One region of the Pseudoxanthomonas sp. SGT-18 genome, then DNA from elsewhere that is predicted to be linked to it. Evidence: predicted binding sites of a transcription regulator. Region 1 holds the regulator's gene; each other region holds the start of a gene.
The links. Region 1 encodes FliA, which starts transcription of late flagellar genes. Its sites were predicted from a motif close to TAAAGTTTNNCNNNCNNNGGCCGATAA; they were not measured.

Region 1 (7,454 bases):
TGATCCTGTTCATCAACCTGCTGGGCGGCTTCGCCGTGGGCATGTTCCAGCACGGCATGGCCGCCGCCGACGCCGCCTCGACCTACACCCTGCTGTCGATCGGCGACGGCCTGGTGGCGCAGCTGCCGGCGCTGCTGGTGTCCTCGGCCGTGGCCATGCTGGTGACCCGCGCCTCGCGCGCCCAGGACATGGGCCAGGCGGTGGTCGGCCAGGCCTTCGGCCAGTACCGCGCCCTGGGCGTGGCCTCGGCCATCCTGGTGACGGTGGGCCTGGTGCCGGGCATGCCCAACGTCGCTTTTCTGACGCTGGGCGCGGTGCTCGGCTTTGCTGCCTGGAAGCTGTGGCAGCGCAAGCAGCAGGAGGAATCCGCGGCGGCGCGGGCCGAGGCCGCCGGGCCGGCGGCCGCCCCGGGCCAGGCGGCCGGCGAGCTGGACTGGGACGAGCTGCGCCCGGTCGATCCGCTGGGCCTGGAGGTCGGCTACCGCCTGATCCCGCTGGTGGACAAGACCCAGGGCGGCGAGCTGATGGCGCGGATCAAGGGCGTGCGCCGCAAGCTCACCCACGAGATCGGCTTCCTGATCCCGCCGGTGCACATCCGCGACAACCTGGAGCTGCAGGCCAACCAGTACCGCCTGCTGGTACACGGCGTGCCGGTAGCCACCGCCGAGATCCAGCCGGACCGCGAACTGGCCCTGGACCCGGGCGGCGCGCTTGGCCCGATCGACGGCATCAAGGGCAAGGACCCGGCGTTCGGCCTGGACGCGGTGTGGATCCACCCGCACCAGCGCGCCCAGGCCGAGGCCCTGGGCTACACCGTGGTCGACCCGGCCACCGTGGTCGCCACCCACCTGTCCCACCTGGTGCGCGAGCACGCCCCGGAGCTGCTGGGGCACGAGGAGGTGCAGCAGCTGCTGGCCACCCTCGCCCGCAGCGCGCCGAAGCTGGCCGAGGACCTGGTGCCCAAGACCCTGCCGCTGTCGGTGGTGGCGCGGGTGCTGCAGAACCTGCTGGTGGAGCGGATCCCGGTGCGCCAGCTGCGCAAGATCGCCGAGGCCCTGCTCGAGCACGGCGCCTACAGCCAGGACCCGGCCGTGCTCACCGCCGCGGTCCGCAACAGCCTGGGCCGCTTCATCGTCCAGGAGATCGCCGGCGCCTCGCCGGAGCTGCCGGTGTTCACCCTGGCCGCGCCTCTGGAACGGGTCTTGCAGGAGTCCGCGCAGGGCAACGGCGCCGCGGCGCTGGAGCCCGGGTTGGCCGAACGCCTGCAGCAAAGCCTGGCCGAGTGCGCCGGGCGGCAGGAGGCGAAGGGCGAACCGGCGGTGGTCCTGGTACCGGCCACCGTGCGCGCCTCGCTGGCGCGGCTGGTACGCCACAGCGTGCCGTCGCTGTCGGTGCTGGCCTACACCGAGGTACCGGAGGACAAGCGGCTGAAGCTGGTCGGAACAATCAACTGAAAGCCGTGATTGGGGATTCGTGGTTCGTGATTCGAAAAAGCGGATCGCGGCGGACTGGGAAGGAAGTGGGATGAACAAGGCAACAAGAACACGGATACGGACAGGCCGCGGAGGCCCGGCATCTGCTTCTTCCAATCACCAATCACCAATCACGGATCACGGCCCCTAACCATGAAAATCAAGCGTTTCGTTGCCGCCGACATGCGTACCGCGCTGCGGATGGTCCGCGCCGAGCACGGACCGGATGCCGTGATCCTCTCCAACCGCCGCACCGAGGAAGGGGTGGAGATCGTCGCGGCCAGCAACTACGACGAGGACGCGGTGCAGCGGGCCCTGATCGAGGCCCAGCGCGCCAGTGAACCGGCGCCCGCACCCGCGGCCCCGACGCCGGCCGCCGCCCCTGCCCCTGCCCCTGCCCCTGCCCCTGCCCCGCACGACTTCGCCGCCGCCATGGCCGCGGCCCTGGCCACCCCGACCGCGCGCGCGGTCTCGGTGCTGCCGCCGGAGGTGGTCATGGCGCATCCTGCCGCCCCGGCCGGTCCCGCCCCCGCGGCGCCTGCGCCCGCCCCGGAACCGGCGCCCCCGGCCGCCAGTCCGGCCCCGACCCTGGCCGCGGTGCCGGCCCCGGTGGCGCCGGCCGACGACGAGCAGCTGCGCGCCATGCGCGAGGAACTGGCGCAGATGCGCGCCATGATCGAGCGCGAGATGCACCGCCTGACCGACGAGCGCCTGCGCGGCTCGCCGGTGCGGCTGGCGGCGATGGAGCTGATGGAGGACTACGGCTTCGACGCCGGGATCACCCGCGACATCGTCCTGGAACTGCCGGCCGACACCCCGATGCACCGCGGCCGCGGCCTGATGCTGGGCCTGATCTCGCGGCGCCTGCCGGTGTGCCCGGTGGACCCGCTGGAGGCCGGCGGCGTGATCGCCCTGGTCGGCCCCACCGGCGCCGGCAAGACCACCACCATCGCCAAGCTGGCCGCCCGCTTCGTGGCCGAGCACGGCCCGCGCGACATCGCCCTGGTCACCACCGACACCTCCCGCATCGGCGGTCGCGAGCAGCTGTACGGCTACGGCCGCCAGCTGGGCATCGCGGTGCACGAGGCCGACAGCGACGCGGCCCTGATCCAGCTGCTGCAGCGCCTGCAGGACTACCGCCTGGTGCTGGTGGACACCGCCGGCCTCGGCCAGCGCGACCGCGCCCTGGCCAACCAGCTCAACTGGCTGCGCGCCGCACGCAACGTCAGCACCCTGCTGGTGCTGCCGGCCAACTCCCACTTCGCCGACCTGGACGAGGTCGTGCGCCGCTTCGGCCCGGCCCGCCCGCAGGGCGTGGTCCTGACCAAGGTCGACGAGACCGGGCGCCTGGGCAGCGCGTTGTCGGTGGTCGTGGACCACCAGCTGCCGCTGACCTGGGTGACCGACGGCCAGCGGGTCCCGGAGGACCTGCACCGGGCCAATGCCGCCAGCCTGGTGCTTCGCCTTGAAGATCTGCGCCGGGCTGCCGATAAGCCGAACATCCCGGAGGCCGACCATGCCGTCGCCTGAGTCCCGCCCCGCAACCCCGAGCCCCTTCCGCCCGACGATGAACCACGCACCGCTCGCCCCCGTCCGCAGCATCGCCATCACCGGCGGCAAGGGTGGCGTGGGCAAGACCAACCTGTCGGTCAACCTGGCCGCCTCGCTGGCGGCGCTGGGCAAGCGCACCCTGCTGCTGGACGCCGACCTGGGCCTGGCCAACGTCGACGTGCTGCTGGGCCTGTCCCCGCAGCACACCCTGGCCGACCTGGTCGCCGGCCGCTGCGAGCTGGAGGACGTGATCCTGGAAGGCCCCAACGGCATGCTGGTGGTGCCGGCCGCCTCCGGGCGCCGGCACATGGCCGAACTGCAGCCAGCCCAGCACGTGGGACTTGTCAATGTTTTCAATGACCTGCAGCGTGATCTTGACATTCTGGTTGTAGACACTGCCGCCGGCATCACCGACAGCGTGCTGACCTTCTGCCAGGCCGCCCAGGACGCGGTGGTGGTGGTCTGCGACGAGCCGGCCTCGATCACCGACGCCTACGCCCTGATCAAGGTCCTGTCCCGCGAGCGCGGCGTGGACCGGGTCCAGGTGGTGGCCAACATGGTGCGCAGCCCGGCCGAGGGCCGCGGCCTGTACGACAAGCTGTCGCGGGTATGCGAGCGCTTCCTCGGCGACGTCTCGCTGAACTTCCTCGGCGCGGTGCCGCAGTGCGACTGGCTGCGCATGGCGGTGCAGCGCCAGCAGGCCGTCGCCACCGCCTACCCGGCCAGCCCCTCGGCCCGCGCCATCGCCGAGATCGCCCGCCGCGCGGCGCGCTGGCAGGCGCCGACCGCCCCGCGCGGCAACATCGAGTTCTTCGTCGACCGGATGATCCGGCAAGGCGCGGTCGCATGAATGCCGTGGCCGAATACCGCGCCGTGCGCGGCAGCAACGACGACGCCATCACCCGGCATGCCGACCTGGTGCGGCGCATCGCCCACCACCTGGCGGCGCGCCTGCCGGCCAGCGTCGAGGTCGACGACCTGATCCAGGCCGGCATGATCGGCCTGATCGAGGCCAGCCGCAGCTACGACCCCGACCAGGGCGCCTCGTTCGAGACCTACGCCTCGATCCGCATCCGCGGCGCGATGATCGACGAGATCCGGCGCGGCGACTGGGTGCCGCGCTCGGTGCACCGCCGCGCCCGCGACGCCGCCGCCGCGGTGCGCGAGATCGAGCAGGCCACCGGCCGCGCCGCCGCGCCGCAGGAAGTGGCGGCCAAGCTGGACATGCCACTGCCGGAGTACCTGCGCCTGCTGGAGGACGCCTCTCGCGGCCAGGTGCTGAGCCTGGACTCGCACGTGGAGGACCACGGCGACGTGCAGGTCAACAGCAACAGCCCCACCCCGCAGCAGCTGCTGGAGCGCAGCGATTTCGGCCGCGAGCTGGCGGCGGCCATCTCCAACCTGCCCGAGCGCGAACAGCTGGTGCTGTCGCTGTACTACGAGCAGGAGCTGAACCTGAAGGAGATCGGCGCGGTGCTCGGGGTCAGCGAGTCCCGGGTGTGCCAGATCCACGGCCAGGCCGTGCTGCGCCTGCGCGGCCGCCTGTCCCAGTACGAATCACGTGATGCCGGTCTGGACGACGACTGAGCACGCAACGCCAAACGGAGCACGAAGTGAACAAGAACATGCGGATCCTGATCGTGGACGACTTCTCGACGATGCGACGCATCGTCAAGAACCTGCTCAACGATCTGGGCTACAGCAACACCGCCGAGGCCGACGACGGCCACACCGCGCTGGCGGCCCTGCGCGCGCAGCCGTTCGACTTCGTCATCACCGACTGGAACATGCCGGGCATGACCGGCATCGAGCTGCTGCGCAGCATCCGCGCCGACCCCAAGCTCAAGACCCTGCCGGTGCTGATGGTCACCGCCGAGGCCAAGCGCGAGCAGATCCTGGAGGCCGCGCAGAACGGCGTGAACGGCTACATCATCAAGCCGTTCACCGCGCAGACCCTCGAGGAGAAGCTCAACAAGATCTTCGAACGGCTGGCGGCGACGGCATGAGCACCACCGCATCCCCCGAGCGTGCGGCGCTGGTCCAGCGCCTGCACGACGCCCTGGAAGCCCTGGACCGCGGCGACGAAAGCGCACTGCGCGCCGAGATCGACGCCCTGGCCGCCGCCCGCACCCGTCCGCTCGTGCAGGGCCTCGGCCGGCTGGCGCGCGAACTGAGCCAGGCCCTGGGCGAACTGCCGGAGGTCCCCGGCGCCGACGACCATGGCGTGGAGGGGGTCGAACTGGACGACGCCTGCGCGCGCCTGGACCACGTCATCGGCATGACCGAGCAGGCCACCCACCGCACCCTGGACCTGGCCGACGAATGCCGCGCCCTGGTCGAGGGCCTGCGCGCCGAAGGCGTGACCGACGGCCAGGACCAGGTGCTGGACCGCATCCGCCGCAACCTCACCGAGATCGCCCTGACCCAGAGCTACCAGGACCTGACCGGGCAGATCATCCGCCGCGTCGCCGGGATCGTGCGCCGCGTCCACGAAGGCTTCGGCGAACTGGGCCTGCCGCCGCGCGCCGAGCCGCGCGAGCCCGCGCTGGCGGGCCCCGCGGTGGCCGGGCTGGACACCCATGCGGTCAGCCAGAACGACGCCGACGCCCTGCTGTCGGAACTGGGGCTGTAAGCCATGAGCGGTGTGACGCCCGAAATCGCCGCGGACTTCATCGTCGAGGCCCAGGAGATCCTGGACCGGCTCGGCGAGCAGCTGGTGGAGCTGGAGCGCGCGCCCCAGGACAGCGAGCAGCTCAATGCGGTGTTCCGCGGCTTCCACACCCTCAAGGGCGGTGCCGGCTTCCTCGGCATCCAGCCGATGGTCGAGCTGTGCCACGCCGCCGAGGAAACCCTGGGCGCCGCCCGCTCCGGCACCGCCGAACTGGACCCGCTGCACTTCGACGCCGCCCAGCGCTCGCTGGACTGGTTGCAGGCCATGCTCGACGCGGTCGCCGCCGGCACCGAGCCGGAGCACGCGCCGCCGGAGCTGATCGCGCAGTTCGCCCTGGTCGCGCCGCCCGCGCCGCAGCCGCAGGCCGCGCCGCAGCCCGTGGCGGCGCCCGCGCCGGCCGGCGGCGACGACCTGATCAGCGACGACGAGTTCGAGGCCCTGCTCGACCAGCTGCACGGCAAGGCCGCGCCCGGCGCCAAGCCCGCAGCCGCGCCCGCGCCGGCCACCGCGGCTGCGGACACCATCACCGACGACGAATTCGAGGCGCTGCTGGACCAGTTGCACGGCAAGGCGCCGCCCGGGGCCAAGCCGCTGCCGGCCGCCGCGCCGGCCCCGGCACCGGCGGCCGCTGCGCCGCCGCCCGCTCCCAACCCCGTGCCGCAGCCGGCCGCCCCGCGCCCGGCCAGCCCGCCCCCGCGCGCCGCCGCCGCGGGCGAGGCCGAGCACACCGTGCGCGTGGACACCCGCCGCCTGGACGCGATCGTCAACCTGATCGGAGAGCTGGTGCTGGCGCGCAACCGGCTCAAGACCCTGCGCGCGCGCCTGCGCGACGACGAACTCGACCGCGCCGTGGCCAGCCTCGACGTGGCCACCGCGCGCCTGCAGTCGGCGGTCATGCGCACGCGCATGCAGCCGGTGGGCAAGGTGTTCTCGCGCTTCCCGAAGGTGGCGCGCGACGTCGCCCGCTCGCTGGCCAAGGAAGTCGAACTGGAGATGGTCGGCGCCGACACCGAGCTGGACCGCAACCTGGTCGAGGCCCTGGCCGATCCGCTGGTGCACCTGGTGCGCAACGGCATCGACCACGGCGTGGAGGCGCCGGAAGTGCGCGAGGCCTCCGGCAAGCCGCGCGTGGGCCGGCTGCGCCTGGCCGCGCAGCAGGAAGGCGACTACGTCACCATCGAGGTCCAGGACGACGGCGCCGGCATCGATCCGGAGCGCCTGCGCGCCAAGGCGCGCGAGAAGGGGCTGCTCGACCCGGAGGCCGCGGCACGCCTGGGCGCGGACGAATGCCTGCAGCTGGTGTTCCTGCCCGGCTTCTCCACCAAGACCCAGGTCACCGACATCTCCGGCCGCGGCGTGGGCATGGACGTGGTGCAGTCGCGCATCCGCGAGCTGGGCGGGCAGATCCAGATCCAGTCCGAGCTCGGCCGCGGCACCCGCTTCCTGATCCGCGTCCCGCTGACCCTGGCGATCCTGCCCACCCTGCTGGTGCAGGCCGGCGAGGCGGTGTACGCCCTGCCGCTGGCGCGGGTGCAGGAGGTGCTGCACGCCAAGCCCTCCGCGCTGGGCTGGTTCGACGGCCGTCCGGTGATGGACCGCCAGAGCCATACCCTGCCGCTGGTGGACCTCCGCCGCTGGCTGGGGCTGGAGCCGCTGTCCGGCAACGGCGCCCTGACCGTGGTCGTGCTGCAGATGGGCGACGCCCGCTTCGGCCTGATCGTCGACCAGGTGCGCGGCCGCGAGGAAGTGGTGATCAAGCC
Region 2 (7,454 bases), on a different contig from region 1:
CAGTGGCAGCCAGGGCAGCGGCGCCGGGGACAGCGGGCGCTTGAGCATCGCCAGCCAGATCGCGGCGGCGACCGCGAAACCGGACCACGACACCGGCGTGCGCATCGGTGCGGCCACCGCGGCATCGCGCGGCAGCGCCAGCCAGTCCCAGCGCCACTGCGCGAGCGCGATCAGCACCAGCCATGGCAGGGCCGCCAGCGCGACCTCCCAGCCCTGGCCGAGGCTGGCCTCGAGCGCGACCCAGCGCCCCTCCAGCGACGCCAGCAGGGCCCACAGCAGCCACCAGGCCAACTGTGCGGCGCCAGCACTGCGGCCGGCATCCAGGCGCAGGCAGGCCAGCCCACGCAGGCCCAGCAGGCCGAACATCAGCCACGCCAGCGCACCGAAGCTCCCGCCCAGCGGATGCTGGTGCCGCTCCGACTGCCAGAACAGCACCAGCGCGGCCAGCACGACCGCCGCCAGCAGGGTCTGGGCCAGCAATGCGGCCGGGCGGCGGCGATGGACTTCCGCCGCCAGCCAGCCGGTCGCGCCGGCCAGCACCAGGGCCAGGTCGGCGCGCAAGGCCGGAGCGGCGAAGCGCGCGATCTCGTGCGCGCAGTCGCCGGCCCACCACGCCGTGCCCCACAGGAAGAACAGTGCCGCCGGCACGGTCCGGCCATGGGCACGTGCCGCCCAGGCGCTGGCCCAGCCGCCCAGCGCCAGCAGGAACATGCCCATCGCCGTCGGATTGGACACGGCACGCAGATCCCCGTGCGCATTGTCCAGCCCGAGCAGCAACGCCAACGCCGCCAACAGCTGCAGCGCCACGCCGCTGGCCTGCGGCAGCCAGCGCTGCCGGCGCAGGCCCAGCCACACCAGCCCGGCGCCCTCCAGCGCGAACACGCTGGCGGTGGCGCGCGCGCTCAGGCACAGCGGCACCGCCAGGGTGGCGAAGCCCACTGCCAGCACCGCCCAGGACTGCGCCAGCAGCTCGTAGCCGGAGCGCCGCAACAGCGCCCGCGCCAGCATCGCGTACAGCACGGCCAGGCCCAGCGCGCAGAACGCCAGCGGCATGCGCTGGCCTTCCAGCAGCGCCGCCTGCAGCGAGAACGCCACCAGCGGGGTGCCGAACACCAGGCAACCGTCGACCAGGTCGCGCCGTCCCGCCGGCCGGCGCCGCGCGAACAGCAGCGGCACCACCAGGTAGAACGCGAAGAACAGGGCGAGGAACGGCTGGGTGCTGGCGTACTTCTCCGGGGCGTAGGCGCTGGCGCCCCACAGGCTGCCGATGCCGAAGGTGGACGCGAAGCCAAGCAGGTTGAGCAGGCGCCAGGACCTGAACCAGGCGATCGCCACCACCGCGGCGTTGACCAGCGCGTAGTAGGAAAACAGGGCGACGTGGTTGCCGCCGCCGGTGGACAACCACACCGGCGCCAGGAAGCCGGCCAGCAGGGCGAACGCGGCCAGCGCCTGCGCGTTCTGCAGCACCGCCAGCAGGGCCGCGCCCGCGACCAGGACCACGCTCAGGGCGAACGCCGGGCCGGCGTCGACCAGGCCATAGAGCCTGGACGACGCGAACACCACCAGCAGCAGGGTGCCGATCGCCCCGCCCTGCACGCTCAGGGCAAAGACCCGGTTGCCCTCGCGCCGGCGCCAGGCAAAGCCCAGTGCGAGCAGCGCCGCCGCGGCCACGGCGGACAGGCGCAGCGCCACCGGCAACTGCAACAGGCCCTGGTCGGAAGCGTACTTCAGCAGCGCCGCCACGCCGGCCAGCGCCACCAGCACACCGATCTTCACCGGCACGTTGCCCACGGTGAACCAGCGCTTGACCACGCGCAGCAGCACGTTCTCCGCGGGGACGCGCGGCGCGCCCGCGTCGCCGCCGGCATGCGCCGCTGCCGTTCCGGCCGGTGGCAGCGGTGGCGGTGCCGCGGACGGGCGTAAGCCGGCCGCGGTGGACGGCACGGCCGCCGCCACGGAACCCGCCGCGGCCGCCGGTGCATGCGCGGCTTCCGCGGGTGGTGGCGAGGCCGCCATGCCCGTCGGCGCCGGCGGGCGCAGGGCAGCAAGCGCACGCTCCAGTTCCGCCACCCGCCGGCGCAGGCCGAGCACTGCAAGGCCCAGCACGCCCAGCAGCACCGGCACCGCCAGTACCGCCAACACCACCAGCACGATGATCGCTTCCAAGCTATCCCCCGTCATGGATGGGCCGCCCCTCCCCGGCAGGCGCTGCGGGCATGCTACCGGAGCGTCCTGGCTTGCCGGCGGCCCGGCTCAAGTCCGGTCGCGGCGGGCCGATGAAGCCCGGTCATCTTTCATATGAAACCGTCCCCCATCCCCGCATGAACACGCCAGCCACGCCTGCCCAGGCCAGCGTCGACGACCACATCCGTTCCGTGGCTGGCCTGTCCGGCCGCATGCTGGGCGAGCTGCGGCAATCGCTGCGGCGGATCGAGGAAATCAACCGCACCACCCTGGTGATCTCGATGAACGCGCGCGTGGAATCGGCGCGCATGGGCGCGGCCGGGCGCGGCTTCGCGGTGATCGCGCAGGAGATGGATACGCTCTCGCGCCGGGTGGCCGAGACCGCCGGCGAGATCGACCGCCGCGCCGAGGCCACCCGCGCCGACATGCAGGCTACCCTGGCGCGGCTGGAGGACGAGGTGCGGCATACGCGCCTGGCCGGGCTGGCCCTGGTCAACATCGACCTGATCGACCGCAACCTCTACGAGCGCAGCTGCGACGTGCGCTGGTGGGCGACCGACGCGGCGGTGGTCGCGGCCGCGCGCCCGGGCGCCACCGCGGAGGAACTGGCGCACGCCTCGCGGCGCATGGGCCAGATCCTGGATTCGTACACGGTGTACTTCGACCTGGTGCTGGTCGGCCTGGACGGGTGCGTGCTGGCCAACGGCCGCCCCGGCCAGTACCGCTCCGCCGGCATGGACGTGCGCGACGCGCCCTGGTTCGAAAGCGCCAGGCGCTGCGCCAGCGGCGAGGAATTCGGCTTCCAGGAGGTGCATGCCAGTGCGCTGGCCGGCGGCGAGCGGGTGCTGGTCTACGCCTGCGGCGTGCGCGAGGGCGGACGCGTCGACGGCCGCCTGCTGGGCGTGCTCGGCATCGTGTTCCGCTGGGACGCGCTGGCGCAGACGGTGGTGCAGCGTACTCCGCTGTCGCAGCAGGAATGGACGCGCAGCCGGGCATGCATCGTCGACGGCCAGGGCCGGGTGCTGGCCGACTCGGCCGGGCGCATCCTGCAGGAGGTTATCGACTTCCCCGGGCGCGACGAACTGCTGCGCCAGCCGCTCGCGGCACGGGTGGTGGAGTTCCAGGGCCGCCCGCACTGCGTCGCGCACGCGGCCTCGCCGGGCTACGAGACCTACCGCAGCGGCTGGCACTCGCTGATCCTGCAGGCGCTCTAGGCAGCCGCCGCCGGCGCAAAAAACAAGCCCCGGCAGGGCCGGGGCTCGTCCTTTGCAGCGCTTGCGGTGCGGCTTACTTGCCGGCCACCACGCGGGCCATCTCCAGGCACTTGTTGGAGTAGCCCCACTCGTTGTCGTACCAGGCCACCAGCTTGACGAAGGTCGGGTCGAGCTGGATGCCGGCGTCGGCGTCGAAGATCGAGGTGCGGGTGTCGCCGCGGAAGTCGGTGGCCACCACCTTGTCCTCGGTGTAGCCGAGGATGCCCTTCAGCGCGCCCTCGCTCTGCGCCTTGATCTCGGCCTTGATCTCCTCGTAGGTCGCCGGCTTCTCCAGCTCGGCGGTCAGGTCGACCACCGACACGTCCGAGGTCGGCACGCGGAAGCTCATGCCGGTGAGCTTCTTGTTGAGCGAGGGGATCACCTTGCCCACCGCCTTGGCCGCGCCGGTGGAGGACGGGATGATGTTCTCGAGGATGCCGCGGCCGCCGCGCCAGTCCTTGTTGGACGGGCCGTCGACCGTCTTCTGGGTGGCGGTGGCGGCGTGCACGGTGGTCATCAGGCCGCGCTTGATGCCCCACTTGTCGTGGATCACCTTGGCCAGGGGCGCCAGGCAGTTGGTGGTGCAGCTGGCGTTGGAGATGATCGCCTCGCCGGCGTAGGTGTCGTGGTTGACGCCGTAGACGAACATCGGCGTGTCGTCCTTGGACGGGGCCGACATGATCACCTTCTTCGCGCCGGCGGCCAGGTGCTTGCCCGCGCTGTCCTTGTCCAGGAACAGGCCGGTGGACTCGATCACCACCTCGGCGCCCACCGCGTCCCACTTCAGGTTGGCCGGGTCGCGCTCCTGGGTCAGGCGGATCTTCCTGCCGTTGACGACCAGGGTGTTGCCCTCGACCTGCACCTCGCCCTTGAAGCGGCCGTGCACGGAGTCGTACTTCAGCATGTAGGCCAGGTAGTCGGGCTCCAGCAGGTCGTTGATCGCCACGATCTCGATGTCGTCGCCGAAGTTCTGCACGGCAGAACGCAGAACGTTGCGGCCGATGCGGCCGAAGCCATTGATGCCTACCTTGATCGCCATTCTGATGACTCCTGACGCCGCGCCGGGGCGCGGCCCGTGGTGGATGAAGGGGGTAATGCAGCGGATGGCCATTCTAGCGCACCGGCACCGGCGCCACCTGCGCCCGGCTTGACTGGAATCAAGGCGCGCCCCGGGGACCGGGCGGAGACTTCCCGCCACACCCAACACGCAGAGTGTTACCGATGAAACACAAGCTTCTCCCGCTGCTTGCCGCTTCCCTTGCCGCCGTCGCCGCCGCCCCGGCCTTCGCCCAGTCCGCCGGCGACTGGACCCTGGGCGTGGGCCTGCACCAGGTCGACCCGAAGTCCGACAACGGCAAGCTGGCCGACGGTACCCTGCCGCTGGCCATCGACAGCGACGCCAAGCCCAGCGTGACCTTCGAGTACTTCGTCAAGGACAACCTCGGCGTCGAGGTCCTGGGTGCGCTGCCGTTCAAGCACGAGATCGCGGTCAAGGGCGTGGGCAAGGTCGGCCAGACCAAGCACCTGCCGCCGACCATCACCCTGCAGTACCACTTCAACAGCGCCGGCAAGGTCTCGCCGCTGCTGGGCGTGGGCATCAACTACACCACCTTCTTCAGCGAGGACACCACCGGCGCCCTGGCCGGCACCAAGCTGAAGCTGGACGATTCCTTCGGCCTGGCCGCGCACGCCGGCCTGGACTTCAAGGTCAGCGAGAAGGCCTCGGTGCGCGTCGACGTGCGCTGGGCCGACATCGACACCGACGTCAAGGTCGACGGCGCCAAGCTCGGCACCGCCAACATCGACCCGCTGGTGTACGGCGCGTCCTACGTCATGAAGTTCTGAGCGACAACGCTTCCCTTGGCGGGGAAAGGCGGTGGTGCGGGACAGTCGGTTAAAGTTGGCCGATGATGTCCCGCACCGCTTCCACCCGTCCGATCCGCGCCCGGCGCCACTCCGCGTGGCTGCCGGGCTTCCTGTTGCTGCTGTCCGTGGCCCTGCCGGCGCAGGCCTGGGGACCGCTCGGCCACCGCCTGGTGGCGCGCCTGGCCGAGGAACAGCTCTCGCCGGCCGCGCGCGCCGAAGCCCAGCGCCTGCTGCGCGGCGAGCCCGAACCCGGCCTGGCCGGAATCGCCAACTGGGCCGACAACCTGCGCGGGTCCGATCCGGTGCTGGGCCGGCGCACCGCCGCCTGGCACTACGTCAACATCGGCGAGGCCGACTGCCATTACGAGCGCCAGGCCCATTGCCCCGACGGCAACTGCGTGAACGAGGCGCTCGAGGCGCAGGCGCGCATCCTCGCCGACCGTAGCCGCAGCGACGCGGAGCGCCTGCAGGCGCTGAAGTTCGTCGTGCACCTGGCCGGCGACGCGCACCAGCCGCTGCACGCCGGCTACCGCCACGACCGCGGCGGCAACAACTACCAGGTCAACTACCGCGGCAAGGGCAGCAACCTGCACTCGCTGTGGGACAGCGGCCTGCTCGCCACCCGGCGGCTGGACGAGGAGGCCTGGCTGCAGCGCCTGCGCACCCTGCCCGCGCCGGCGGTCGAACCGGTCGGCCGCCCGCCGCGCCCCGGCTTCCCGCTGCCCTGGGTCGAGCAGTCCTGCCGCACCGGCCTCGCCCCCGGGGTGTACCCGCAGGGCCACGTGGTCGACGATGCCTACGTGGACGCGCACCTGCCGACCCAGGAGGCGCAGCTGCGCCTGGGTGCGGCGCGCCTGGCCGAGGTGCTGGAAGCCACCCTGGGCGATCCCGGATAACCCGGCCGCCGCCCGGCCCGACCGCATCGCTTTCGCCGCAACCCCACCGGAGAAACGCCATGTCCAAGCCGAGCCTCCTGCTGCGCCTGTGTACCACCACCGCGCTGGCCGTCGCCGGCCTGGCGGCGGGCAGCGGCGCATCCGCGGCCGGCGGCGCGCCGCTGACGGTGTTCGCCGCGGCCAGCCTGCAGGAATCGCTGGACGAGGCGGCCGCCGCCTACCGCCAGGCCACCGGCGTGCCGGTGCGCGTGTCCTACGCGGCCAGCTCCACCCTGGCCCGGCAGATCGAGCAGGGCGCGCCGGCGCAGGTGTTCTTCTCCGCCGACGATGCCTGGATGGACTACCTCCAGCAACGCGGGCGGATCGATCCCGGCAGCCGCCAGGAACTGCTGGGCAACACCCTGGTGCTGGTCGCCCCGCGCACCGCGGCGGCGCCGGCGGTGGACCTGGCCCGGCCCGGCGCCCTGGCGGCGGCCCTGGGCAAGGGCCGGCTGGCGGTCGCGCAGACCCAGACGGTGCCGGCCGGCAAGTACGCGCGCCAGGCGCTGCAGGCGCTGGGCCACTGGCCGGCGGTCCAGGGCCGGCTGGCCGAGGCGGAGAGCGTGCGCGTGGCGCTGATGCTGGTGGCCCGCGGCGAGACCCCGCTGGGCGTGGTCTACGCCTCCGACGCCCGCGCCGAGCCGCGGGTGCAGGTGGTGGCGACCTTCCCCGCCGGCAGCCATCCGCCGATCATCTACCCGGTCGCCGCGGTGGCGCCGGCCACGCCCGCCGCGCGCGGATTCGTGCGCTGGCTGGCCGGGCCGCAGGCGCGGGCGATCTTCGCCCGGCACGGTTTCCATCCCCAGGACTGAGCATGGCCCTGCCCGGCTTCACCCAGGACGAGATCACCGCCATCGCGCTGAGCCTGAAAGTGGCCGCCGTGGCCGCCCTCGCCAGCCTGCCGTTCGGGGTGGCGGTGGCGTGGCTGCTGGCGCGCCGGCGCTTCCCCGGCAAGTCGCTGCTGGACGCGCTGGTGCACCTGCCGCTGGTGCTGCCGCCGGTGGTGATGGGCTACGCGCTGCTGGTGCTGTTCGGCCAGCAGGGCCCGGCCGGGCGCTGGCTGGAGGACACCTTCGGCATCAGCCTCGCCTTCCGCTGGACCGGCGCGGCGCTGGCCTGCGCGGTGATGGGCTTCCCGCTGATGGTGCGCGCGATCCGGCTGTCGATCGAGAACGTGGACCGGCGCCTGGAGCAGGCCGCGGCCACCCTGGGCGCG
Region 3 (7,454 bases), on a different contig from region 1:
CTGGCCGCAGCAAGGCCTCGCGCAGCGCGGTGTGCACCGGGAAGTCCATCATGCTGGTCATGTGCGGCACGTGGCCGCTGGCGTTGGCCTTGCCGCGCTGCCAGTGGGCGACGATGGCCGGGTTGTCGCTCCATTCCTCGCCGACCATGGCGAAGTCCGGGTACTCGTCCATCACCGCCCTGGCCCAGGCGCTGAGGAAATCCGCGTCGGCGTAGCCGAAGGTGTCCTCGCGGATGCCGGCAAGGCCCGCGTATTCGATCCACCACAGCGTGTTCTGGATCAGGTAGCGGGCCACGTGCGGGTTGCGCTGGTTGAGGTCGGGCATGGCCTCGACGAACCAGCCGTCGGTGAAGCCGGCGCGGTCCTCCGGCGCGGCGTGCGGATCCTGGATGGTGGTGCGGCGGTGGTTGGTGGGAACGAAGCGCCCGCCGTGGTTGATCCAGTCCCGGCCGGGCAGGTCGCGCATCCACCAGTGCCCGGCGCCGATGTGGTTGAGCACCACGTCCATGACCAGGCCGATGCCGCGTTCGCGGGCCTCGCGCGCGAGCGCGCGGAAGTCCTCGTTGCTGCCGAAGCGCGGGTCGATCCGGTACAGGTCGGTGATCGCGTAGCCGTGGTAGCTCTGCTGGTCCTGGTCGTTCTCCAGCAGTGGCGTCGGCCAGAGCATGGTGAAGCCGAGGCCCGCGATGTAGTCCAGGTGCCGGCGCAGGCCGGCGATGTCGCCGCCGTGGCGCCCGTAGGGATCGGCGCGGTCGGCCGCCTCGCGCATCCCGGGCACGCTGTCGTTGGACGGGTCGGCGTTGGCGAAGCGGTCCGGGGTGACGAGGTAGATCGCGTCGCGCGCGTCGAAGCCGCGCGGCGGCGCGGGTTCGCGCGCGTCCAGGCGCCAGGGATGGGAGGCCACGACGGCGTCGCCGTCGAGCAGTTCGATCGCCATCCCGCCCGGGGTGGCGTCGTCGTCGATCGCCACCGTCACGAACAGGTAGTTGGGGCTTTCCAGCGCCGCGGTCCCGAGCACGCGCACGCCCGGGTGGCGGATGCGCGCCTGCAGCGCCGCGATGTCGCGTCCATGCAGCATCAGTTCGACTTCGGCGTGGCGCATGCCCACCCACCAGTTCGCGGGCTCGACCCGCGACAGCGTGGCCGCGTGCAGCGGGGCCAGCCAGGCCAGCAGCAGGCAGGCGAGCAGTGCGACCGGCCTCGTGGCGTGCGTTCCCATCGTCCAGTCCCCTACGTCCAGGTTGGCCCGAGGCTAGCGGCGCGGTCGCCGCGGGGGCAATGCGCGCGGCGATGAATTCGTATGCATGGCGCCCGGGCGGCGCCCGCGTCGCGCGCGCCGGTGGCACGCCCGCGTTCCAGCGCCGGAATGCCCGCGTTCCAGCGCCGGAATGCCCGCCGGCCCCGCGGTCCCGCATAATGCGCTGCGGCCGTGGCCGCACCCATGGCGTCCCCCTTCCGAGCCAGCGCATGTCCAGCCCCAGCCACGCAGGCGATACCCCGATCACCCGTCGCGACCAGCTGGCCGGCGCGCTGGCCTCCGGCGAGAAGCCGCGCGAGGCGTGGCGCATCGGCACCGAGCACGAGAAGTTCGGCTTCCGCCTGGACGACCTGCGGCCGCCGGCGTTCGACGGCGAGCGCGGGATCGAGGCGCTGCTGGCCGGGCTGGCCCGGTTCGGCTGGCAGCCGGTGCGCGAGAGCGTGGACGGGCAGCCGGAGCGGGTGATCGCGCTGGTACGCGACGGCGCCTCGGTGACCCTGGAGCCGGCCGGGCAGCTGGAGCTGTCCGGGGCACCGCTGGAGACCATCCACCAGACCTGCGTCGAGCTGGGCACCCACCTGGACGAGGTGCGCCAGGTCGCCGACGAGCTGCAGCTGGGCTTCCTCGGCATGGGCTTCCAGCCGAAGTGGCGGCGCGAGGACATGCCGTGGATGCCCAAGGGCCGCTACCGGATCATGCGCGCCTACATGCCGAAGGTCGGCGGCCTCGGCCTGGACATGATGACCCGCACCTGCACCGTGCAGGTCAACCTGGACTTCGCCTCCGAGGCGGACATGGTGAAGAAGTTCCGGGTGTCGCTGGCGCTGCAGCCGGTGGCCACCGCGCTGTTCGCCGATTCGCCGTTCAGCGAGGGCCGGCCCAACGGCTTTCTCAGCTACCGCTCGCACATCTGGACCGACACCGACCCGGACCGCACCGGCATGCTCGACTTCGTGTTCGAGGACGGCTTCGGCTACGAGCGCTACGTCGACTACCTGCTCGACGTGCCGATGTACTTCAGCTACCGCGACGGCACCTACGTCGACGCCAGCGGGCAGAGCTTCCGCGACTTCATGCAAGGCCGCCTGCCGGCGCTGCCGGGCAAGCTGCCGACCCTGCGCGACTGGTCCGACCACATGACCACCGCCTTCCCCGAGGTGCGGCTGAAGAAGTACCTGGAGATGCGCGGCGCCGACAGCGGCCCGTGGGCGCGGCTGTGCGCGCTGCCGGCGTTCTGGGTCGGCCTGCTGTACGACGACGCGGCGCTGGACGCGGCCTGGGACCTGGTCAAGGACTTCACCGGCGAGGAGCGCCACGCCCTGCGCGACGGCGTGCCCAGGCACGCGCTGAAGCTGCCGTTCCGCGGCGCCACCGTGCGCGAGCTGGCGCTGGCGGCGCTGGAGATCTCCGCCGCCGGCCTGCGCCGGCGCGCCGCGCGCAATGCCGACGGCATCGACGAATCGCGCTTCCTCGACACCCTGATGGAAATCGCCGAGTCCGGGCTGACCCCGGCCGAGCGCAAGCTCGAACTGTTCCACGGCCCGTGGCAGGGCGACATCGACCGGGTGTTCGCCGAATTCGCCTACTGAAGGCGGGGCGGGCCGTGGAGGCCCGCGCCGCGCTTACCTGCCTGCATCTAGCGCGGGCAGGGCCAGGCCGGGCTCGTGCCGGCCCGGAAGCACGCCGGCATACGGCTGGCCGAAGCGGCCGCCGGCCACGTCGAAACGGTGCCCGATCCGCCGCTGCGGATCGGCCGGGTCCTGGTAGTCGACCGTGCACAGCTGCAGGCTGCCGTCCTGGTCGAAGTAGGAGGCGATCTCCGGGAACGCGGTATCGGCCGGGAGCAGGGCGGCGGCTTCGCGCAGGCACAGGTCCGCGCCATCGAAGCGGCCGGCCTGGCCGCGCGCCGGCGCCGGGGCCGGCAGCGGCGTGGCCGGCACGGGGGCGCGGCTGGGCGGCGTGTTGCTGCCGGCGGCGAAGGCCAGCGCCGCGGCCGCGCCGCACAGGAACGGGAGGACGGATGGTGGGCGGGGGGAATCGCTCACGGTTGCTCCATGCAGTGTGGCGGTCGGGGGAGCAACGACTATAGCGATCCGGCGAAGGTTGCTCAGGCAACCTGGCGGAACACTTTCTTGCGCATTGGCGAACGCCCGCGCGCGGGCGCGGCGGTCAAGGCGCCCACAGCTTGTGCAGGTCGCGGAAGCCCCATTCGCGGGGCGATTCGATCCCGGTGATGCGCTCGCTGCAGCCGGGCGCCGACAGGTCCACGTCGGCGAGCAGCAGGTGCGAGCGCAGCCGCGCCGAATAGAACACCCGCACCAGCGGCCGGGTGAGGTCGCCCGGCCGCTGGTCCAGCACCACCGCCAGGCGGTCGCTGGACAGCCGCACCAGGCTGCCGGCCGGATAGATGCCGAGGCTGGCGATGAAGGCCTTGAGCACGACCGGGTCGAAGTGGCCCTTCCACGAGGCCATCCGCCGCAGCGCCTCGGCCGGATCCCAGCCTTCCTTGTAGGGGCGGTTGGAGGTGATCGCGTCGTACACGTCGCACACCGCGCTCATCCGCGTCAGCAGCGGCAGCTGCGCGGCCGCCAGGCCGGCCGGGTAGCCGGTGCCGTCCATGCGCTCGTGGTGGTGCAGCACCATGTGCAGGATCCGGTCGTCGTGCTCGCCGCCCTCGCGCAGCAGGCGCGCGCCATGCTCCGGGTGGGTGCGCATGACCTCCATCTCCTCCGGCTCCAGGCGCCCGGGCTTGTTGAGGATCTCCAGCGGCACGCAGGCCTTGCCCAGGTCGTGCAGCAGGCCGCCGACGGTGGCGGCCTGGCAGGCCTGTTCGTCCAGGCCCAGCTGGCGGGCAAGCGCGGACATCAGCGCGCCGACCGCCACCGAGTGCAGGTAGGTGTAGTCGTCGGCGGTCTTGAGCCGGGCGATGCCGATCAGCGCGCCGGGATGGCGGCCGACCGAGGCGGAGATCTCCTGCGCCAGCGGCAGCACCGAGGCGGCATCGACCATGCGCCCCATGCGCACTTCCTGGAACATCGCCTCCACCGCCTCGCGGCCCTCCTGGCAGATGCGGCGCGCCCGGGTCAGTTCGGCGTCGAGGTCGACCTTCGGCGCCACCCTCGCGCCGCGCGGGCCAGGATCTTCCTCCGCGCCGGCGGTCGTCCCGGCGGCGCCGGGAGGCGGCGTGGGTTCCGCGGCGGGTTCCGCGGCCGCTTCGGCCGGGTCTTCCTCCGGCAGGCTGCGCTCCGGGTCGATGTCCACCGTCTCGATCCCGCTGCCCTGCAGGCGCTCGATGTCGCGCGCGGTGGCGAGGAACGAGGTCCGCCAGAACGGATGCTTGAGCCAGGCGCCGTTGACCCGCTGCACGTACATGCCCGGGCGGAGCTGGTGGACGGGGATGGTGCGCTGCATCGTGGACCGGCGGCTCTGGGGGGACAGGGTGCCGGGGGCCATATCGGCCGGACGTGGCCTGGCTTGAGCACCGCGGCGGCTCGCCGGCCGGCGGCCTGGCTGATACTATCCCCCAGTATCAGAGGAGGCCGGCCATGCCCCACAGTCCCGAGGAAAAGCGGCGCGTGCTGGCCCGCGTGCGCCGCATCCGCGGCCAGGCCGAGGCGCTGGAGCGCGCGCTGGAGGCCGGCGCCGACTGCGCCCCGGTGCTGCAGCAGATCGCCGCCATCCGCGGCGCGGTCAACGGGCTGATGTCCGAGGTGATGGAGGCCCATATCCGCGAGACCTTCGGCCACGCCGCCGGCTCGGACGAGCAGCGCCAGGCGCGGGTCGCGGAGATGACCGCGCTGGTGCGTTCCTACCTCAAGTGATTCCCCCTCCGCCGGAGCGCCGGCGGATCCGTTCGTCGCCGTCCCAAAGGAGTTTCCCCATGAAGTCCCGTGCCGCCGTCGCCTTCGCCGCAGGCCAGCCGCTGCAGATCGTCGAGATCGACGTCGCCCCGCCCAGGGCCGGCGAAGTGCTGGTGAAGATCACCCATACCGCGCTGTGCCATACCGACGCCTTCACCCTCTCCGGCGAGGACCCGGAAGGCGTGTTCCCGGCGGTGCTGGGCCACGAGGGCGCCGGCATCGTGGTCGAGGTGGGCGAGGGCGTGACCTCGGTCAAGCCGGGCGACCACGTCATCCCGCTGTACACCGCCGAGTGCGGGCAGTGCCTGTTCTGCAAGAGCGGCAAGACCAACCTGTGCGTGGCGGTGCGCGCCACCCAGGGCAAGGGCGTGATGCCCGACGGCACCACCCGCTTCTCCTACAACGGCCAGCCGATCTACCACTACATGGGTTGCTCGACCTTCTCCGAGTACACCGTGGTCGCCGAGGTCTCGCTGGCCAAGGTCAACCCGCAGGCCAACCCGGAACACACCTGCCTGCTGGGCTGCGGCGTGACCACCGGCATCGGCGCCGTGCACAACACCGCCAGGGTGCAGGAAGGCGATTCGGTGGCCGTGTTCGGCCTCGGCGCGATCGGCCTGGCGGTGATCCAGGGCGCCCGGCAGGCCAAGGCCGGCCGCATCATCGCCATCGACACCAACCCGGCCAAGTTCGAACTGGCGCGGCAGATGGGCGCCACCGAGTGCGTCAACCCGAAGGACCACGACAAGCCCATCCAGCAGGTGATCGTGGAGATGACCGGCTGGGGCGTGGACCACAGCTTCGAGTGCATCGGCAACGTCGAGGTGATGCGCGCGGCGCTGGAATGCGCGCACCGCGGCTGGGGCCAGAGCGTGATCATCGGCGTGGCCGGCGCGGGCAAGGAGATCAGCACCCGTCCGTTCCAGCTGGTGACCGGCCGCAAGTGGATGGGCACCGCCTTCGGTGGCGTGAAGGGCCGCAGCCAGCTGCCGGGCATGGTCGAGGACGCGATGGCCGGCAAGATCGAGCTGGCGCCCTTCATCACCCACACCCTGCCGCTGGAGCGGATCAACGAGGCCTTCGACCTGATGCACGAGGGCAAGTCGATCCGCACCGTCATCCACTATTGAGCGATGCAGCCGGCGGGCGCCAATGCCATGGCCACCGGCGCGAGGATCGCGCTGGTGGCCGGTGCCAGCGGCCTGGTCGGGCGCGCGCTGCTCGCGCGCCTGTGCGCCGATCCGCAGGTGGCCGCGGTGCACGCCCTGGTCCGCCGCCCGCTGCAATTGCGGCACCCGAAGCTCCAGCTGCACGTGGTCGACTTCGCGCGCCTGCCGCCGTTGCCGGCAGCCGGCGAGGCCTACCTGGCACTGGGCACCACCATTGCCGTGGCCGGCACGCGCGAGGCGTTCCGGGCGGTGGACTTCGACGCCAGCCTGGCGGTGGCGCGCGCGGCGCTGGAGGCCGGCGTGCGCCGCATCGGGCTGGTCAGCGCGATGGGCGCCAATCCCCGGTCGCCGGTGTTCTACAACCGCACCAAGGGCGAACTGGAGCAGGCGCTGGCCGCGTTGCCGCTGGATGCGCTGGTGGTCGCGCGGCCGGCGCTGCTGCTGGGCGACCGCGCCCGCCTGGGCCAGCCGCATCGCCGCGGCGAGCACCTGGCCGCGCGCCTGGACCGCTGGTTGCGTCCGCTGCTGCCGGGGCAGCTGCGTGCCATCACCGCCGAAGACGTCGCTGCCGCGCTGGCCGCTGAAGTGCCGCGCGCAAGCGGCCACACCATCCTCGGATCGGCGCGCATGCAGGGCGCATCCGCCGCGCCGCACCGGAACGCATAAGGAGAGGTAACCATGGAACGCATCGAACACCGCGCCTGCTTCGGAGGCTGGCAGGACGTCTACCGCCACGCGTCGTCCGTGCTCGGCTGCACGATGAGCTTCGCCATCTACCTGCCGCCGCAGGCGGCCGAACGCCGGGTGCCGGTGCTGTACTGGCTGTCCGGCCTGACCTGCACCGAGCAGAACTTCATCACCAAGGCCGGCGCGCAGCGCTACGCGGCCGAGCACGGGATCGCCATCGTCTGCCCGGACACCAGCCCGCGCGGCGAGGACGTGGCCGATGCCGAAGGCTACGACCTGGGCAAGGGCGCCGGCTTCTACCTCAACGCCACCCGCGAGCCCTGGGCGCGCCACTACCGCATGCACGACTACGTGGTGCACGAGCTGCCGGCGTTGGTCGAGGCGCAGTTCCCGGTGACCGGCGAACGCGCCATCAGCGGCCATTCGATGGGCGGCCACGGCGCCTTGGTCTGCGCGCTGCGCAATCCCGGCCGCTACCGC
Region 4 (7,454 bases), on a different contig from region 1:
AGAAGGGCGCGGGGCCGTGGCCCCGCGCCGCGGCGGCAACCCGTGACGGGTGCCGCAAAAAACAGCAGGCCGATCAACGCGAGGCCTGGGCGTCGACCTTCAGGCGGCTGGTGTCGACCTTGGCCACGCCGTCGATCTCGCCGGCGATGCGCTTGGCCTCGTCGGCCTGGGCCTGGCTGCCGACGGTGCCGGTCAGGTAGACCACGCCGTCGACGGTGTCGACCTCGATCTTGGTGCCGGACACGTCGCTGTCGGCCAGCAGGCTGGACTTGACCTTGGTGGTGATCCAGGTGTCGGACACCGGCTGGCTGGAATCGGCGTCGGCGGCCTTCTTCTTCTGCGGATCGTTGTCGCCGGCCATGGCGGCACCGGAGAACAGCAGGGCGGCAAAGGTGGCGGCGAGCACGGTGGCGTTCTTGCGCATGGGTCTGGCTCCTTGGCGAATGGGCGGCCAGTCTCCGCCAGGGCAGCGTCCAGCACGGGTGAACCGCGCGCGATGGATTCGTGATTGGTTCAAGCGCCTGAACCAGTTGCGATGGCGGCCATGCGCACGTCTAATCGGCGCATTGCCGCTGGAATCGCTTCCATGAGCCCGGATGTCCTGAACGTCGCCCTGGTCGGCTACGGACTGGCTGGCCGCGTGTTCCACGCGCCGCTGGTCGCGGCCACGCCCGGATTGCGCCTGCACAGCGTGGTGTCCAGTCGCACCGCGGAGATTGCCGCCGACCATCCGCAGGCGCGGGTTTGCGCGCAGGTGGCCGAAGTGCTGGAGGACCAGGCCGTGGACCTGGTGGTGGTGGCCACGCCCAACGACAGCCACGCGCCGATCGCGCGCGCCGCACTGCAGGCGGGCAAGCATGTGGTGGTGGACAAGCCGTTCGCCCTGCACCTGGACGAGGCCCGCGCGGTGGCGGAAGCGGCACGCCAGGCCGGCAAGGTGCTGTCGGTGTTCCACAACCGGCGCTGGGACGCGGACTTCCTCACCCTGCGCGCCCTGCTCGACGCCGGCGCGCTGGGCGAGGTGGCCGAGCTGCACTCGCACTTCGACCGCTTCCGCCCGCAGGTGCCGGACCGCTGGCGCGACCGCGCCGGCCCCGGCGCCGGACTGTGGTACGACCTCGGCCCGCACCTGGCCGACCAGGCGCTGCAGCTGTTCGGCCCGCCGCTGGCGGTGACCGCCGACCTGGGCATGCAGCGCCACGGCGCCACCGCGGTGGACTACTTCCACGTACAGCTGCGCTATCCACGCCTGCGGGTGCTGCTGCATGGCGGCTCGCTGGTGCCCGGCCACGGCCTGCGCTTCGCCGTGCACGGCAGCGCCGGCAGCTGGATCAAGCACGGCCTGGATCCGCAGGAGGACGCATTGCGCGCCGGCCTGCGTCCCAGCCACGGCGGGTGGGGACGCGACCCACGCCCGGGCAGCCTGCTGCGGGTGGGCGCCGACGGCTCGGTCGCCGAGGACGCGGCCGCGCCGGCGCTGCCCGGCAACTGGCCGGCGTACTACGCCGGCGTGCGCGACGCCATCCTGCACGGCGGCCTGCCGCCGGTGACTGCCGAGAGCGCGCTGCTGGCGATGGCGCTGATCGAGGCGGCGCAACGCAGCGATGCCGGCCGCCGCGAGGTGGCCTTCGAATACTCCGGCTGAGCGCGGCTCAGCCCGGGCGGATGCCGTGCCCGCCGAAGCCCTGGCGCAACGCCGCCAGCAGCTTGTCGGCGTAGGAATCGTTCTCGCGCGAGCGCAGCCGCTCCAGCAGCGACAGGGTGATCACCGGCGCCGACACGTCCAGGTCGATCGCCTCGGCCACGGTCCAGCGCCCTTCGCCCGAATCGGACACGTAGGGGGCGATGCCCTCCAGGGTCGGGTTGCGCTCCAGCGCATCGGTCGCCAGGTCCAGCAGCCAGGAACGCACCACGCTGCCGTGCTGCCAGATCCTGGCGACCTGGGCCAGGTCCAGCGCCATCGATTCCTTGCGCTGCATGATGGCGAAGCCTTCGGCGTAGGCCTGCATCATCCCGTACTCGATGCCGTTGTGGACCATCTTGGTGAAGTGTCCCGCGCCGCTGGGCCCGACGTGGCCCCAGCCGCGGTCCGGCGCCGGCGCCAGGGTCTCCAGCACCGGCCGCAGCAGCGCCACCGCCTCGGCCTCGCCCCCGACCATCAGGCTGTAGCCTTCCTGCAGGCCCCACACGCCGCCGCTGGTGCCGCAGTCCAGGAAATGCACGCCGGCGTCGCGGCAGCGCGCGGCACGGCGCTCGCTGTCGCGGTAGTTGGAGTTGCCGCCGTCGACCACCACGTCGCCCGGCTGCAGCAGCGGCAGCAGGCGGTCAAGCGTGGAGTCGACCGGGGCGCCGGCCGGCACCATCAGCCACACCGCGCGCGGGGCCGGCAGCGCCTCGACCAGGGCCTGCAGCGATTCGACGGTTTCCAGTTCCGGCGCCGCGCCGCGGGCGGTGGCGCCGGGGTCGTAGCCGACCACCCGGTGGCCACCACGGGCCAGGCGCAGGGCCATGTTGCCGCCCATCCTGCCAAGTCCGACCATGCCGATATCCATGGGTTCTCCTGTCGTGGGTAGGGGCGTCAAGCCTCGCACAACCGGCGCCAGCGCCCGTGGAAAGGTCCGTCCCGGGCTAAACCCCGGCCGCCGGCGGCCGCTAACGAGGCGTTCCTCCAGCCAGGTTCCGCGCCCGAGAGCCATGCGCATGTCCCTCCGAGACCGCGGAGCCGCCAGCGGCCAGTCCGCAGTGCGCTCCGTCCCCAGCGACGGCGTCGTCCCCGACGCCGGCAACGTGCTGCCCGTGTTCGCGCGCGGCATGGCCACGCTGCCGGGCGAGCTGGGCGACCTCGGCCGGCGCCTGGCCTCGGCTACCGATGCCGCCGACTGGGCCACCGCCGCGCGCGTGCTGCGTCAGTTCCTGGACAAGTACCTGCGCGACTTCGCCGCCGCCCTGGATGCGCCGGCCGCGGCCGAGGCCGAGCAGCTGCGGGACCTGCTGCGGCAGGCGGTGGGCGTGGCCCTGGCCTCGCTGCTGCGGCCGCTGCCGGCCCTGGCCGACGAGTCGACGGCCCTGGCCGGCGACCTCAAGCGCTGGTCGCCCGGCGCGGACCTGTCGCCGCTGGCGACCCGGGTGCGCGAGCTGTGCCACCAGGTCGGCGTGCACGCCGGCGAGGCCGCCGAACAGCAGCGCCTGCTGCTGGAACTGTTCGATCTGCTGCTGGAAAACCTGTTCGAACTGCTGGACGACGGCAGCTGGTTGCGCGGCCAGGTCGCCGCGGTGCGCCGCCTGCTGGGCCAGGACCCGGACCTGCAGACCCTGGAAGCCACCCGCCAGGGCCTGCGCGAGCTGGCCTACCAGCAGGGCCTGCTGCGCCAGGGCATCGAACAGTCCAAGGACGCGATGCGGGTGATGATGGTGTCCTTCGTCGAGAGCCTGGACGGCATGGCCGCCCGCGCCGGCGAGTACCAGGACCGGTTGCAGGCGCACCTGGCGGCGATCCGCGAGGCGCGCACCATCGCCGACCTCGGCCACCGCCTGGAGGACGTGCTCGACGACACCCGCCGCCTGCAGGAACAGGCGCTGCGCTCGCACGAGCAGTTGCAGGCCGCGCGCGCGGACGTGGAGGCGGCCGAGGCGCGCGTGCGCGAGCTGGAAGCGCAGCTGCGCGACATCGGCGAACTGGCCAGCCGCGACCCGCTGACCGGCGCGCTCAACCGCCGCGGCCTGGAGGAGCAGTACCCGCAGCTGCTGGCGCGGGCCGAGCGCGAGGGTTGGCCGCTGGCGGTGGCGGTGCTGGACCTGGACGAGTTCCGCCGGCTCAACGGCAGCTTCGGCCATGCCGGCGGCGATGCCGCCCTGCGCCACGTGGTGCAGGTGCTGGGCGAAGGCCTGCGCAAGGACGACCTGCTGGCCCGCTACGGCGGCGAGGAATTCGTGGTCGTGCTGCCGCGCACCACCCTCGAGGAGGCCGCCGCGCTGCTGCAGCGCCTGCAGCGCACCCTGGCGGCGCGCCCGCTGCTGCACGAGGGCCGGCGCATCGAGGTGCGCTTCAGCGCCGGCGTGGCCGTGCGCCAGCTGGGCGAGGACCGCGAGCACCTGCTCAACCGCGCCGACCGCGCCATGTACCGGGCCAAGCAGGACGGCCGCAACCGCGTGGTCGCGGTGCACTGACGGCTCAGCGCGGGCGTCCGGCCGGGCGCTCGTTGCCGGCGCCGGTGTACGCCGGCGGCGCGTAGAAGTTCACCGTGCGCAACGGGGTGCGGCCGGTATTGAGGATCTCGTGCTCCTCGCCGCGCTCAACCAGCAGCAGGCTGCCGGGCGCCAGCCGCTGCCGGCGCCCGGCGACGATCGCCACGCCATTGCCGGAAACCACGTAAAGCCACTGGTCGGCGCCGCGGTGGCGATTGCCCTCCCCGCCCTCGCTGGCGCCCGGCGCCAGCACCATCTGCGCCGCCTGCACCCGACGGTGTTCGAACAGCACGCGGAAACCGCGGCCGAAGCGTAGTCGCTGGTGGCGCATGGGAACTCCTGGCGAAGATCCGGCGACCTTGGCGCGGCGGGCGTGAAGCGGCCGTCACCCGCGCCGCTTCACGCGCCCTTGCGCGCGCGCCCGGCCCAATGGCACCACTTCCCCCTCGGGCCGCCCCGATGCCATTCCGGCTGGGTTTCCGCATCGCCTACCGCTTCGCCCAGTCCACCCCCATGGTGGCGATGCTCGACGTGGCCGACAGCGAGGCCCACCGCCTGCTGTCCGGGCCGACGGCATGGACTTCGCCGCAGGTGCCGCTGCACCGCTACCGCGACCGCTTCGGCAATACCTGCACCCGGCTGCTGGCGCCGGCCGGGCTGCTGGTGCTGCGCGGCGAGGCGTTGGTGCGCGACGGCAGCTTCCGCCCGGCGGTGGCGCCGGCGCCGGAGGACCTGGGGCCGTTCCTGCAGCCCAGCCGCCACTGCGAGGTACGCCCGTTGCTGCGCCATGCCCAGGCCCGCTTCGGCGACCTGCCCTCGGACCGGGTGCGGGTGCAGGCGATCTGCGCGCACGTGGCGCGCTCGATCGAGTACGTCCCGGAGACCGCCGCCTGCACCCGCGGCGCGCTGCGCGCCCTGCAGGACGGCCAGGGCCTGTGCCGCGACTTCGCCCACGTGGCCATCGCCCTGTGCCGCGGCGTGGGCGTGCCGGCGCGCTACTGCACCGGCTATCCGCCGCCTGGCACCACCCCGGAACCGCGCTTTCCCGCCTGGATCGAGGCCTGGTTCGACGGCCGCTGGCATGCGTTCGATCCGCGCACCGGCGGCGCCTGCCCGGCACGGGTGCCGGTGGCGCGTGGCCGCGATGCCGCCGACGTGGCCACCAGCTGCACCTTCGGCCTGTGCGAGCCGGAAAGCGTGGAGGTCTGGGCGCTGGAAGAGGCCGCGGCCGCGGCGGCAGCGGCCGGCATCGACGTGGCCGCCCTGGCGCTGGCGTCCTGAGGCCGGCCTTCACGTTTCCTCGCCCCCGTCTTTACGCCCGGCGTGCGCAGATGGCGGTCCGGCCATGCCGCCCACGCCGCGAGGAACAGCCATGAAAACCCGTTTGCCCGCCATCCTGGCCCTGGCCGGCGTGCTCGGCTGCGGCCCTGCCCTGGCCCAGGACCAGGACGTCGACCCGCCCGCCACCACGGCGCCGCAGGAGGCGCACGCCGGCCACCCGGGGCAGGCCGATGCGCTGCCCGGCACCGACGTCGATGGCGACGGCCGCCTGTCGCTGGCCGAGTTCACCGCCGGCAGCCAGCGCACCGCCGAGGACTTCGCCGCCCACGATGCCGATGGCGACGGCTACGTCACCGCGCAGGAACTGCAGGCCGCGCGCCACCAGCACCTGACCCCCGGCAGCGCGCACGAACACGATGGCAAGCCGCGCCCGGCCGCCGAGCCGCAGCCCGACGCCACGGCCAGCCCGCGCAAGTAGCCCAGGAGATCCGGATGACCCGTCCCTCTGCCCCGCCCGAAACCCACAGCACCCGCGACAAGCGCCCGGCCGCCGACCAGGACAAGCCGAACACCCCGGACCGCTACGCCAACGAAAAGGGCCGGCACAAGGGCCCGGACATGCCCGACACCGATCCGGAGCGCAACCACGCGGTGCCGGAGGACTACGAGCGCATGTCCCCGGACCGTCCGCGCCGCTGAACCGCTGCACCGATCCGCCGGAGCCCGACATGGAGACGATGGAGCTTCACCGTGGCCGCCTGGTCGACCACCTGCAGCGGGTGGTGCGCGACCTGCCCGCCAGCCAGCGTTTCTACACCGCGGTGGCCGGGGCGCTCGGCATTCCCCTCGGCGGCAGCGGCGAAGGCTGGTTCTGGATCGACGAGCTGTTCGTCTCGGCGATCGACAGCGAGGCCGCCGCCGGCGAGCTGACCGGGCGCGTGCACCTGGCCTTCCAGGCCGCCGACCGTGGCGCGGTCGACGCCTTCCATGCCGCGGCGCTGGCGGCCGGCGGCCGCGACAACGGCGCCCCGGGGCTGCGTCCCTACCACCCGGGCTACTACGCGGCCTTCGTGCTTGATCCGGACGGCAACAACATCGAGGCCGTGCATCACGGCCCCGCCGAACGCAGCGCCGCCTCGGTCCGCGTCCGGTTCCGGGAATGAGCGACGCGGCCACCGCCGCACACGCATCAGGGAGGAGTGCAATGAAAGCGCAAACCGCATTGCCGCAGGCGCTGTACCGCACCAACCTGCAACTGCAGGCACGCCTGGCCGCACTGCTGCAGGACACCGCGCGGCAATGGCTGGATTTCTGGCAACGCCTGGTCGAGGAAGGCGTGCTGGAAAGCGATGCCGGACTGCAGGCGCTGGGCAGGCACGACTGGCAGGCGCTGGCCGCGCTGCCGGCCGACGCGTTCTGGCGCCAGGTGCAACAGCGCTTCGGCGACCAGCAGGCCGCGGCCCAGGTCGCGGTGGCGGTGCAGGCCGCGTTCGCCCGCGGCCTGCAGGACGCGATGCGCGACTGGCGCCGCGATACCGCCGCGGCGCTGGACGAGGCCGGGCTCGGCTTCCCGGCCAACAACCCGATGTGGGGCGCGCTGTTCCAGGGCTGGGACGCGATCCCGCCGGGCCTGGTTGCCAGCGCCGCGACTGCCGAGGCCAGCAAGCCCTCCGCGCCCCGGGCACGCGCGCCCAAGCCCGCACCGCGCCCGCGGCCTGCTTCGCCCCGCGGCGCCAAGCCCAGGCGCGCGGGCAAGCCGCGCGCACCGGAAGCGGCGCCGCGACCCTAGCGCCGCGCCAGCACCACGGCCGTGGCAAGCAGCGGCGCCAGCAGTACCCCGGCCATGAACCAGGCCGGCCAGCCGCCGGACTGCCACAGCCCCGCTGCCAGCACCGCGAGCAGTACGCCGAGGAAGGCCAGCGCATGGCTGCGCGGCGCCGCCGGCGCCAGCCAGGCAGCGGCCACGCCGGCCGCAACGCAGGCCAGCG

Region 2: a site for FliA is predicted at 2,254-2,280, ahead of EIM47_RS02715 (methyl-accepting chemotaxis protein). Genes of this name have one in related genera too.
Region 3: a site for FliA is predicted at 4,710-4,736, ahead of EIM47_RS14845 (HD-GYP domain-containing protein). Genes of this name have one in related genera too.
Region 4: a site for FliA is predicted at 2,630-2,656, ahead of EIM47_RS11555 (GGDEF domain-containing protein). Genes of this name have one in related genera too.

The regions. Positions count from the first base shown of each region.
Region 1 is NZ_RRYJ01000009.1:145,890-153,343, forward strand. Features, by position in the region: gene flhA (flagellar biosynthesis protein FlhA) at 1-1,454, shown strand, start outside; gene flhF (flagellar biosynthesis protein FlhF) at 1,626-3,002, shown strand; gene EIM47_RS12950 (P-loop NTPase) at 3,040-3,873, shown strand; gene EIM47_RS12955 (RNA polymerase sigma factor FliA) at 3,870-4,610, shown strand; gene cheY (chemotaxis response regulator CheY) at 4,637-5,029, shown strand; gene EIM47_RS12965 (protein phosphatase CheZ) at 5,026-5,655, shown strand; gene EIM47_RS12970 (chemotaxis protein CheA) at 5,659-7,454, shown strand, end outside.
Region 2 is NZ_RRYJ01000001.1:602,721-610,174, reverse strand. Features, by position in the region: gene EIM47_RS02720 (DUF2339 domain-containing protein) at 1-2,166, opposite strand, end outside; gene EIM47_RS02715 (methyl-accepting chemotaxis protein) at 2,322-3,398, shown strand; gene gap (type I glyceraldehyde-3-phosphate dehydrogenase) at 3,472-4,476, opposite strand; gene EIM47_RS02705 (OmpW family outer membrane protein) at 4,659-5,282, shown strand; gene EIM47_RS02700 (S1/P1 nuclease) at 5,345-6,199, shown strand; gene modA (molybdate ABC transporter substrate-binding protein) at 6,259-7,050, shown strand; gene modB (molybdate ABC transporter permease subunit) at 7,059-7,454, shown strand, end outside.
Region 3 is NZ_RRYJ01000013.1:23,925-31,378, reverse strand. Features, by position in the region: gene EIM47_RS14860 (glycoside hydrolase family 13 protein) at 1-1,219, opposite strand, end outside; gene EIM47_RS14855 (glutamate--cysteine ligase) at 1,468-2,847, shown strand; gene EIM47_RS14850 (hypothetical protein) at 2,881-3,303, opposite strand; gene EIM47_RS14845 (HD-GYP domain-containing protein) at 3,428-4,669, opposite strand; gene frmR (formaldehyde-responsive transcriptional repressor FrmR) at 4,804-5,079, shown strand; gene EIM47_RS14835 (S-(hydroxymethyl)glutathione dehydrogenase/class III alcohol dehydrogenase) at 5,139-6,248, shown strand; gene EIM47_RS14830 (NAD(P)H-binding protein) at 6,252-6,953, shown strand; gene fghA (S-formylglutathione hydrolase) at 6,966-7,454, shown strand, end outside.
Region 4 is NZ_RRYJ01000008.1:38,887-46,340, reverse strand. Features, by position in the region: gene EIM47_RS11570 (BON domain-containing protein) at 74-424, opposite strand; gene EIM47_RS11565 (oxidoreductase) at 587-1,645, shown strand; gene gnd (phosphogluconate dehydrogenase (NAD(+)-dependent, decarboxylating)) at 1,653-2,552, opposite strand; gene EIM47_RS11555 (GGDEF domain-containing protein) at 2,743-4,167, shown strand; gene EIM47_RS11550 (cupin domain-containing protein) at 4,172-4,516, opposite strand; gene EIM47_RS11545 (transglutaminase family protein) at 4,645-5,466, shown strand; gene EIM47_RS11540 (hypothetical protein) at 5,558-5,944, shown strand; gene EIM47_RS11535 (hypothetical protein) at 5,959-6,165, shown strand; gene EIM47_RS11530 (VOC family protein) at 6,195-6,629, shown strand; gene EIM47_RS11525 (hypothetical protein) at 6,671-7,255, shown strand; gene EIM47_RS11520 (hypothetical protein) at 7,252-7,454, opposite strand, start outside.